DNA from 2 places in the Vogesella perlucida genome. Region 1 is predicted to be linked to the other one. Evidence: riboswitches for the same ligand, from Rfam matches in the RefSeq annotation. Region 1 holds a riboswitch; the other holds the start of a gene.

The links. Region 1 has a riboswitch for glycine ahead of glyA (serine hydroxymethyltransferase). Riboswitches for the same ligand answer to the same signal wherever they lie in the genome.
Region 2: it holds a riboswitch for glycine, as region 1 does, so the genes downstream of both, gcvT (glycine cleavage system aminomethyltransferase GcvT) here and glyA (serine hydroxymethyltransferase) in region 1, are expected to answer to the same signal.

Annotation. Positions count from the first base shown of each region.
Region 1 is NZ_CEETRO010000002.1:409,337-413,747, reverse strand. Features, by position in the region: gene ACZ9XP_RS04315 (LysR family transcriptional regulator) at 46-927, opposite strand; gene ACZ9XP_RS04310 (NAD(P)H-binding protein) at 1,032-1,679, shown strand; gene ACZ9XP_RS04305 (nuclear transport factor 2 family protein) at 1,676-2,125, shown strand; glycine riboswitch at 2,296-2,383, shown strand; glycine riboswitch at 2,385-2,475, shown strand; gene glyA (serine hydroxymethyltransferase) at 2,624-3,880, shown strand; gene ACZ9XP_RS04295 (L-serine ammonia-lyase) at 4,045-4,411, shown strand, end outside.
Region 2 is NZ_CEETRO010000001.1:353,459-357,869, reverse strand. Features, by position in the region: gene ACZ9XP_RS01700 (amino acid permease) at 70-1,392, shown strand; gene ACZ9XP_RS01695 (hypothetical protein) at 1,474-1,761, opposite strand; glycine riboswitch at 2,123-2,223, shown strand; glycine riboswitch at 2,231-2,327, shown strand; gene gcvT (glycine cleavage system aminomethyltransferase GcvT) at 2,360-3,445, shown strand; gene gcvH (glycine cleavage system protein GcvH) at 3,521-3,907, shown strand; gene gcvP (aminomethyl-transferring glycine dehydrogenase) at 4,147-4,411, shown strand, end outside.

The sequences.
Region 1 (4,411 bases):
TCTTTAAATGCACATGTCAATAACTGCACAAGAAACAGTCAACCGCTAGGGCATGGATTGTTGCAATAAAGCAATAGCGTGCCGCACCTTGGCCGGCAGCACGTCACGGCGCGGCGTCACCGCGTACACCGGCAACACCGGCGCCTGCCAGTCTGGCAGCACCTGCAGCAGCACCCCGGCCTGCAGCTCGGCGCGCACCTCGGGTGCTGGCTGCATGGCAATGCCCAGGCCACCTAGCGCAAACGCCCGCGCCGACAGCATGCTGTTACTGGCAATGCGGCTACGCAGGCGCAGCAGCTCTACCTCGCCCTCCCGCTGTAAGCGCAGCGGCGACAACCCGTGCTCTTGCTCCAGCCCTATCCAGTCGTGCTGGTATAGCTGGCCCGGCAGCTGCGGCATGCCACGCGCCGCCAGGTATGAAGGGGACGCCACCAGCACAAAAGGCCAGTCGGCCAGATGCCGGGCCACCAGCGTGGAGTCGGGCTGATTGCCGGCACGCAATGCCAGGTCGATACGGTGCTGCACCAGGTCGATCATTTCATCCTGAAAAAACAGCCGCAGGCTCAGGCCAGGGTTGGCCGCCAGCAGCGGGGCCAGCGCCTGCCCCAATACGCCCCCGGCAAAGCCGCTGGGTGCGGCAATGCGCAGCTCGCCCACTGGCTCGTCGCGCAGCGCGGCCATCTGCACGCTAGCTTCGTTGGCGGCGGCCAGCATGGCGGCACAGCTGCGGTAAAACACGCTACCTGCCTCGGTGAGCGTGAGTTTGCGGGTGGTACGGTGCAGCAGGGCTACCTGATGCTGTTGCTCCAGGCGTTTGATGTGCTGGCTCACGGCCGATGCCGTCATGCCCAGCGTGCGCCCGGCAGCGTTCATGGAGCCGTGTTCGATCACAGCGGCAAATACGGCCATGCTGCGTAGCTCGTCCATTACCAACCTCAGCTTAACAATGATTGTATTTCAAAGCGGATTATCATCCGAAAGCGCGTGATCTACCATGCAGTCATTCCCTACCCCACCCGAAAGGACACAGCATGAACATCGCACTTATCGGCGCCAGCGGTTTTGTTGGCCAGGCCCTGCTGCAAGAACTGCTCGCCCGTGGCCACCAGGTCACGGCACTGGTGAGCCGCCCGGAACGTATTACCGCTGCGGCCAACCTTACCGTGAAAGCCAGCAACGCTTACGATGCCGACGCCATCGCCCGCGACGTAGCAGGCCACGATGCGGTGATCAGCGCCTTTAACCCGGGCTGGGACAAAGCCGATATCCGTAGCCTGTTCCTGCAAGGCCACGACGCCATCGTGGCGGGCACCAAGGCCGCCGGCGTGGCACGCTTTATCGAGGTAGGCGGTGCCGGCAGCCTGTACGTGGCACCGGGCCTGCAGCTGATCGATACCCCGCACTTCCCCGCCGACTACAAAGAAGGCGCCGAGGGTGCCCGCCAGGCACTGAACCGCCTGCAAGACGAAAGCGTGCTGGACTGGGTATTCGTATCGCCCCCCGCGCTGCTGGCCCCGGGTGAGCGCAGTGGCCAATACCAGCTGGGCGCCAACGAACTGCTGATGGACGGCGACGCCCCGGCCGGCATCAGCGTGGCAGACCTGGCGGTCGCCATCGTGGACGAAGCCGAACAGGCCCGCCACCACCGCCAGCGCTTTACCGTAGCCGCCGCCAAATGAAACATTGGCTGACCGCAACGCTGCTGGCTGCCGGCCTGGCTATTAGCACCCTGCCTGCACTGGCAGGCCCGCGCGAGGACGCCAACAAGGCCCTGGTACTGGCTTTTTACGACGCCGCCTTCAGCAAGCTGGATGCCGAACAGGCAGCCACGTATCTGGCACCCGGCTATATCCAGCACAACCCGGAAGTCGCCAACGGTGTAGCGCCGCTGCAAGACTACGTGCGCTGGATTCGCGCCAATACGCCGCAAAGCCGCGCCAGCATCAAGCGTGTGCTGGCCGATGGCGACCTGGTGATGCTGCACGTGCACAGCCAGGACAAACCCGGCGAGCGCGGTGTGGCGGTGGTGGATATCTTTCGCGTGGCCAATGGCAAGATTGCCGAGCACTGGGACGTGATCCAGCCGGTACCCGCGCAGGATGCTAACGGCAACGGCATGTTCTAGCCCGCCAGCAAAACACCCGTCACGCCGCCCTGCTTGCCCCGCGCAAGGGGCGGCGTTTTGCTGCGTTTGCACATCGATAAATACCCGCCACGCATTGACACCAGCGCGTCAGGTCTTCTAGATTCTGCAAGCCACGCGCGACACGGCAGGGGCCCGCCCCGCCGCACCGCGCCGCACACACAGGAGAGACTGCCCACGCGGCAGCGCCGAAGGGGAATCGCCCCAGAAACTCTCAGGCAAAAGAACTGTGTGTGTCCGGCACTCTGGAGAGAAGGTTGGCCGCAACGCCGCCTCGCCGAAGGACACACGGTGCGCCCGCACCGCAATATCTCAGGCAAAAGGACAGAGGGGGCATCGTCCGGCATGGCCGGGCGGGTGCCATCGCCTGCGTCCCAGCCATGCCCTGCCCGCCCATGCCGCCACGCGGCACCCTGGGCACCCCGCCAAAGAGCCATGCACACGGCTGCAGCAGCAGCCAGACACGCCATGGAGAGAGATATGTTTACGCAAGACATGCAGATTGCCGGTTTCGACGACGCCCTGTGGGCCGCCATCCAGGCCGAAACCCGGCGCCAGCAAGACCACATCGAGCTGATTGCCTCGGAAAACTACACCAGCCCGCGCGTGATGCAGGCCCAGGGCACCCAGCTCACCAACAAGTACGCCGAAGGCTACCCCGGCAAACGCTATTACGGCGGCTGCGAGCATGTGGACGTGGTAGAGCAGCTGGCCATCGACCGCGCCTGCCAGCTGTTTGGTGCGCACTATGCCAACGTGCAGCCACACTCCGGCAGCCAGGCCAACGCCGCCGTATACATGGCGCTGCTGCAGCCGGGCGACACCATCCTGGGCATGAGCCTGGCCCACGGCGGCCACCTGACCCACGGCGCCGGCGTCAATTTCTCCGGCAAGATCTACAAAGCCGTGCAGTACGGCATCGACACCGGCACCGGTGCGATTGATTACGACGAAGTGCAACGGCTGGCCATCGAACACCAACCCAAGATGCTAGTAGCCGGTTTCTCTGCCTACTCGCTGGTGGTGGACTGGGCGCGCATGCGCCAGATTGCCGACAGCGTGGGCGCCTGGCTGTTCGTGGACATGGCGCACGTCGCCGGCCTGGTGGCCGCCGGGCTCTACCCCAGCCCGCTGCCGCACGCCCACGTGGTCACCACCACCACGCACAAAACCCTGCGCGGCCCGCGCGGCGGCCTGATTCTGGCGGCCAACCCGGACGAAACCCTGGTGAAGAAGCTGCAGTCGCTGGTGTTCCCCGGCATCCAGGGCGGCCCACTGATGCACGTGATCGCCGCCAAGGCAGTGGCGTTTCTGGAAGCGCTGCAGCCCGAATTCAAAACCTACCAGCAGCAAGTGCTGGATAATGCCCGCGCCATGGTGGCGGTGTTTCAGCAGCGCGGCTATACCGTGGTATCGGGCAAAACCGACGACCACCTGTTCTTGCTGAGCCTGATCGACAAAGGCATCACCGGCAAGGCCGCCGACGCGGCACTGGGGGCAGCCTGCATTACCGTCAACAAGAACGCGGTGCCGAACGACCCGCAAAGCCCGTTTGTGACCAGCGGCATCCGCATCGGCACCCCGGCCATCACCAGCCGTGGTTTCGGTGTCGCCGAGGCGAGCCAGGTAGCGCACTGGGTCTGCGATATCCTGAACGATATCGATAATGCAGAGGTCGCCGCCCGCGTACGCCGCCAGGTGGCCGAGCTGTGCGCGGCCTTCCCGGTTTACCGCTAACGCAGGCGCCAGCTGCACTGCAGCATCGGTAGTGCACACAGCGGCGGCATTGCTCAGTACAATGCCGCCGCTGCCCGGGCAGCACCCACACACCACGGCCCACACGGCCAGACAAACAACACCCGAGGCGCCACCCGCGCCCGCACCATAAAAAGAGAAGCAGCATGGCTATCAGCGTATTCGACCTGTTCAAGATCGGCATCGGCCCGTCCAGCTCCCACACCGTCGGCCCCATGCGTGCCGCACGCCAGTTTGTGGCGCGGCTGGAAAAAGACGGCCTGCTCGCCGCCACCGCCAGCGTGAAGGCCGAGATGTTCGGCTCGCTGGGTGCCACCGGCAAAGGCCACGGCACCGACACTGCCGTGCTGCTGGGCCTGCAGGGCGAATACCCCGACCTGGTGGACACCGACGCGGTAGACGGCATGCTGGCAGCCATTCGCGCCGACAAAACCATCCGCCTGCTGGGCAGCCACGTGGTGCCCTTCGTCGAGGGCGAGCACCTGATCCTGCACAAACGCAAGGCACTGCCCT
Region 2 (4,411 bases), on a different contig from region 1:
TCATTCCCCGTGCGGCCTGGCCGCACGCAGCTGTTCCCCCCGTTTACCCCGCCTGCCAGGGAGGCTGCCATGACTAAGGCCGCACCGGGCAAGCTCGGCTTCTGGATGTGTACCGCCCTGGTGGTGGGCAATATGATCGGCTCCGGCGTGTTTTTGCTGCCGGCCTCGCTGGCGCAATACGGCGGCTCGTCGCTGATCGGCTGGACCATCACCTCGCTGGGCGCCATCTGCCTGGCGCTGGTGTTTGCCAAGCTGGCTACCCTGCTGCCGCATAAAGCCGGTGGCCCGTATGCGTATATTCACGAAGGCTTTGGCGACTTTGCCGGTTTCCTGATTGCCTGGGGCTACTGGATTGCCCTGTGGGCCGGTAATGCGGCGCTGACCGTGGCCGGTGTCAGCTATCTGGGGGTGTTTTTCCCGGTGCTGAACCAGAGTAACCTGGCCGCCGGTGCCACCGCCATCGGCCTGATCTGGCTGGTAACGTGGATCAACAGCCGCGGCCCGCAAAGCTCCGGCCGTGTAGCGATTGTGACCACGCTGATCAAGCTGCTGCCGCTGGGGGGCGTGACCATCGCCGGCCTGCTGTATCTGAACCCCGACTTTGTACAGTTCAACCCGCAGCACAAGCCGCTGGGCGAAGCCATCCCCGCGACCATGGCGCTGACGCTGTGGGCGTTTCTGGGGCTGGAGTCGGCCTCGGTACCGGCTGGGGATGTGGACCAGCCCGAGCGCACCATCCCGCGTGCCACCGTGCTGGGCACGCTGATTGCCGCCGGCCTGTACATTCTGAGCACCATTGCACTGCAGGGCCTGATGCCCGCCAGCCAGTTGGCCGCATCCAGCGCACCGTTTGCCGATGCAGCCCGCCAGCTGTGGGGTAACTGGGCCTACTACGCGGTAGGCCTGGGTGCCGTGGTGTCCTGCTTTGGCGCACTCAATGGCTGGTGCCTGATGCAGGGGCATATTCCGGCCGCTGCCGCCCGCGATAAGCTGTTTCCGCGCTTCTTCGTGCGTGAAAACCAAGCCGGTGTGCCCATCGTCGGCCTGGTGCTGTCTACCGTGCTGGTGACCATTTTGCTGGCCAGCAAGTACGCTGGTGGCGACAGTGGCGTGCAGATTTTCGAGTTTGTCATCCTGCTGGCCACGGCCACCACGTTGCTGCCGTATGCCTTCTGCGCCATGGCGCTGCTGGCGGTGATGCTGAAGCGCCACCAGCAGTTCAGCCGCCGCGATTGGTACGCGCCGCTGGCGTTCTCGTTTGGCGGCTTTATCTTTGCCATGTGGACCATTTACGGCTCCGGTGCCGAAGTGGTCATGTGGGGCATCCTGCTGCTGCTGGCCGGCCTGCCTGTGTACCTGTGGCAGCTGCGCGAGCGCCTGGTGAAAGGCTAAGCTCGGTGGGGCAGGGTAGCCTGCGGCCAACATGATGCAAGGGCCGGTGTGCATGGCACGCCGGCCCTTGTTGCTTTTGCGCTATGCGCCCAGATGAAGCGGTATCAGTGTTTGCTCATCGCCGAGTAGATCACGATCACCCGTTTTGTCATCAGTCGTGTCATCGTTGATGTTGGCATCGGGCCCAAACAGGGTGATGGCGGCATGGATCACCAGTAGTTTTTCCAATGGCGGCAGATGCATGGTGGCCTGGTGCAGCATGCCATGTAGCGCGGCTGTATAAAGCTGCCTGTCCCCGTCGCACCGTTGCGCAGCGTGTTCACCGCAATTTTCCAGGCTGGCCAGAATGTCATCAATTGATGGCTGCATGTCGCTGCTCCCTCTGTACTTGTACGCTAAGGCAGCCACGGCTGGGCCCCGGTATATGCGTGCTGGCGCCTTGGTCTGGGTAGCCGTGGTCTTGCAGGGTAGGCTTACCAAACAGTAGCTTGCATACCATGCTTCTTGCATCATGTACGCAGCGCTTGTCCTGGGTGTGTCCGGTTTGTGTCAGTAACCCAGGCCTGCGCGCAGCAAGGTGTCGCATGACTGCCCGTGGCGATAGTGATGGCTCAAGCCGGGTGACATGGCTGTTTTTGTCTTGTCATCTGCCCGTCGTGTTGCCAGGCCGCTGGGTGCCACAGTGCCGCCAAATCCAGCTTGCCAAGCTACGCTGTGGCAACGATAATGCGCGCATTCCGCAGGAGAGAGCGGTTTGCCCACCGGGCAAAACCGCCGCCGAAGGCGCAAGTGCACCCGCAATCGCTCAGGCAAAAGGACTGCAAGAATCGGGGTTTTCCCCGCAGAATCTGGAGAGTGGCGCACAGGATGCGCCCACCGAAGGGGCTAACGGCGCAATGCCGGAAAATCTCAGGTGCAGGGACAGAGGGGTGTGAGGCAGGGATAATCTCACTCCTAAGGACTTGCAATGACGGCCCCGAAACGTACCCCCCTATTTGATGCCCACGTGGCTTCCGGCGCGAAAATGGTTGATTTCGCTGGCTGGGAAATGCCTATTCATTACGGCTCCCAGCTGAAAGAGCACGAGATCGTGCGCAGCGACGCCGGCATGTTCGATGTATCCCACATGACCGTGGTGGACATCACCGGTAGCGACGCCAAGGCCTGGCTGCAAAAGCTGATTGCCAACGACGTAGCCAAGCTGGGTTTCGAGGGCAAGGCACTGTACTCCGGCATGCTGAACGAACAAGGCGGTGTGGTAGACGATCTGATCGTATACCTCACCGCTTTTGGTTATCGCATGGTCGTTAACGCTGGCACCACAGAAAAAGACCTGGCCTGGATGGAAAAACAATCCGCCGGTTTCGACGTGACCCTGCAAGTACGCCGCGACCTGGCCATGCTGGCCGTGCAAGGCCCCACCGCCATCGACAAAGTCTGCAGCGTAAAACCGGCACTGGCCGACGCCATCCGTGCACTGAAAGTGTTCCAGGGTCTGCCATCCGGCGAGTGGTTCTTTGCCCGCACCGGCTACACAGGTGAAGATGGCCTGGAAATCATGATCCCCGCTACCGAAGCCATTACCTTTTTCAACGAGCTGAAAGACGCTGGCGTAGCGCCTATCGGTCTGGGCGCCCGCGACACGCTGCGCCTGGAGGCCGGCATGAACCTGTACGGCCACGATATGGACGACAGCGTTTCCCCGCTGGAAGCCGGCATGGGCTGGACCATCGCCATGACCGAAGGCCGCGACTTTATCGGCCGTAGCGCGCTGGAAGCCCAGAAGGCAGCCGGTGTTGCCATGAAGCAGGTCGGCCTGGTGCTGGAAGGCCGCGGCGTGCTGCGCGAAGGCCAGAAAGTGGTGGTAGAAGGCATCGGCGAAGGCATCATCACCAGCGGCACCTTCTCGCCCACCCTCAAGCATTCCATCGCCATCGCCCGTGTACCGGCTGCCACTGCGGCTACCGCCCAGGTAGACCTGCGCGGCACGCTGACCGACGTGCGTGTGGTGAAAATGCCGTTCGTGCGTAACGGCAAGAAAGTTTTTGAATAAGCTGGTGTATAACGACGGGGCGAGCAAGAGCCTGTCCCGCTACACCATCACGACACATTTTTCTGGAGAGAAACGATGAGCAACATTCCTGCCGAACTGAAATACGTATCCAGCCACGAATGGCTGCGCCTGGAAGCCGACGGCTCCGTAACCGTGGGTATTACCGAGCACGCGCAAGAGCTGCTGGGTGACATCGTGTTTGTCGAGCTGCCTGCCGTCGGCGCCAACCTGGCTGCCGAAGAGCAAGCCGGCGTGGTGGAATCGGTAAAAGCCGCTTCCGACGTATACGCCCCGATCGCCGGCGAAATCCTGGAAGTGAACGCCGAGCTGGAAGCCAACCCGGAGCTGGCCAACAGTGAGCCATACGCCGCAGGCTGGTTCTTCAAGATCAAGCCGGCCAACGCCGCTGATCTGGATGGCCTGCTGGACGCCGCTGCCTACGCAGCCGAAATCGGCGCCTGATAAAACGGCCCTGCCATCGCAAGATGGCGGGGCATTTTTTATTAGCCACGGAAACACACGCAAGGACACGGAAATGCCTGGCGGCGCTCGAAGCGATTGCCACAACCAGGCGGCTACACCTTTGGCTCATGCCCGGCTTGGGGTGACGCCGCAACAGGTTTTAGCTGTTGCCCTAGCGGGTTTTCTTTCGTGTTTTTTCGTGTGTTTTCGTGGCTAATCGATAAGACGGAATCGCAGACATGTCTCTCTCGCAACTCTTCAATCATCAAGAATTCATCGCCCGCCACATCGGCCCGTGCGATGCCGAACAGCAACAGATGCTGGCCGAAATCGGCGCCAGCTCGCTGGAAGATCTGGTGGCACAAACCGTGCCGGCCGGTATCCGCTTCAACCGTGCGCTGGACCTGCCCGCAGCACAGCGCGAAGTAGACGCGCTGGCCGACCTGAAAGCCGTGGCCAGCAAGAACGTCATCAACAAATCGTTTATCGGTATGGGTTACTACC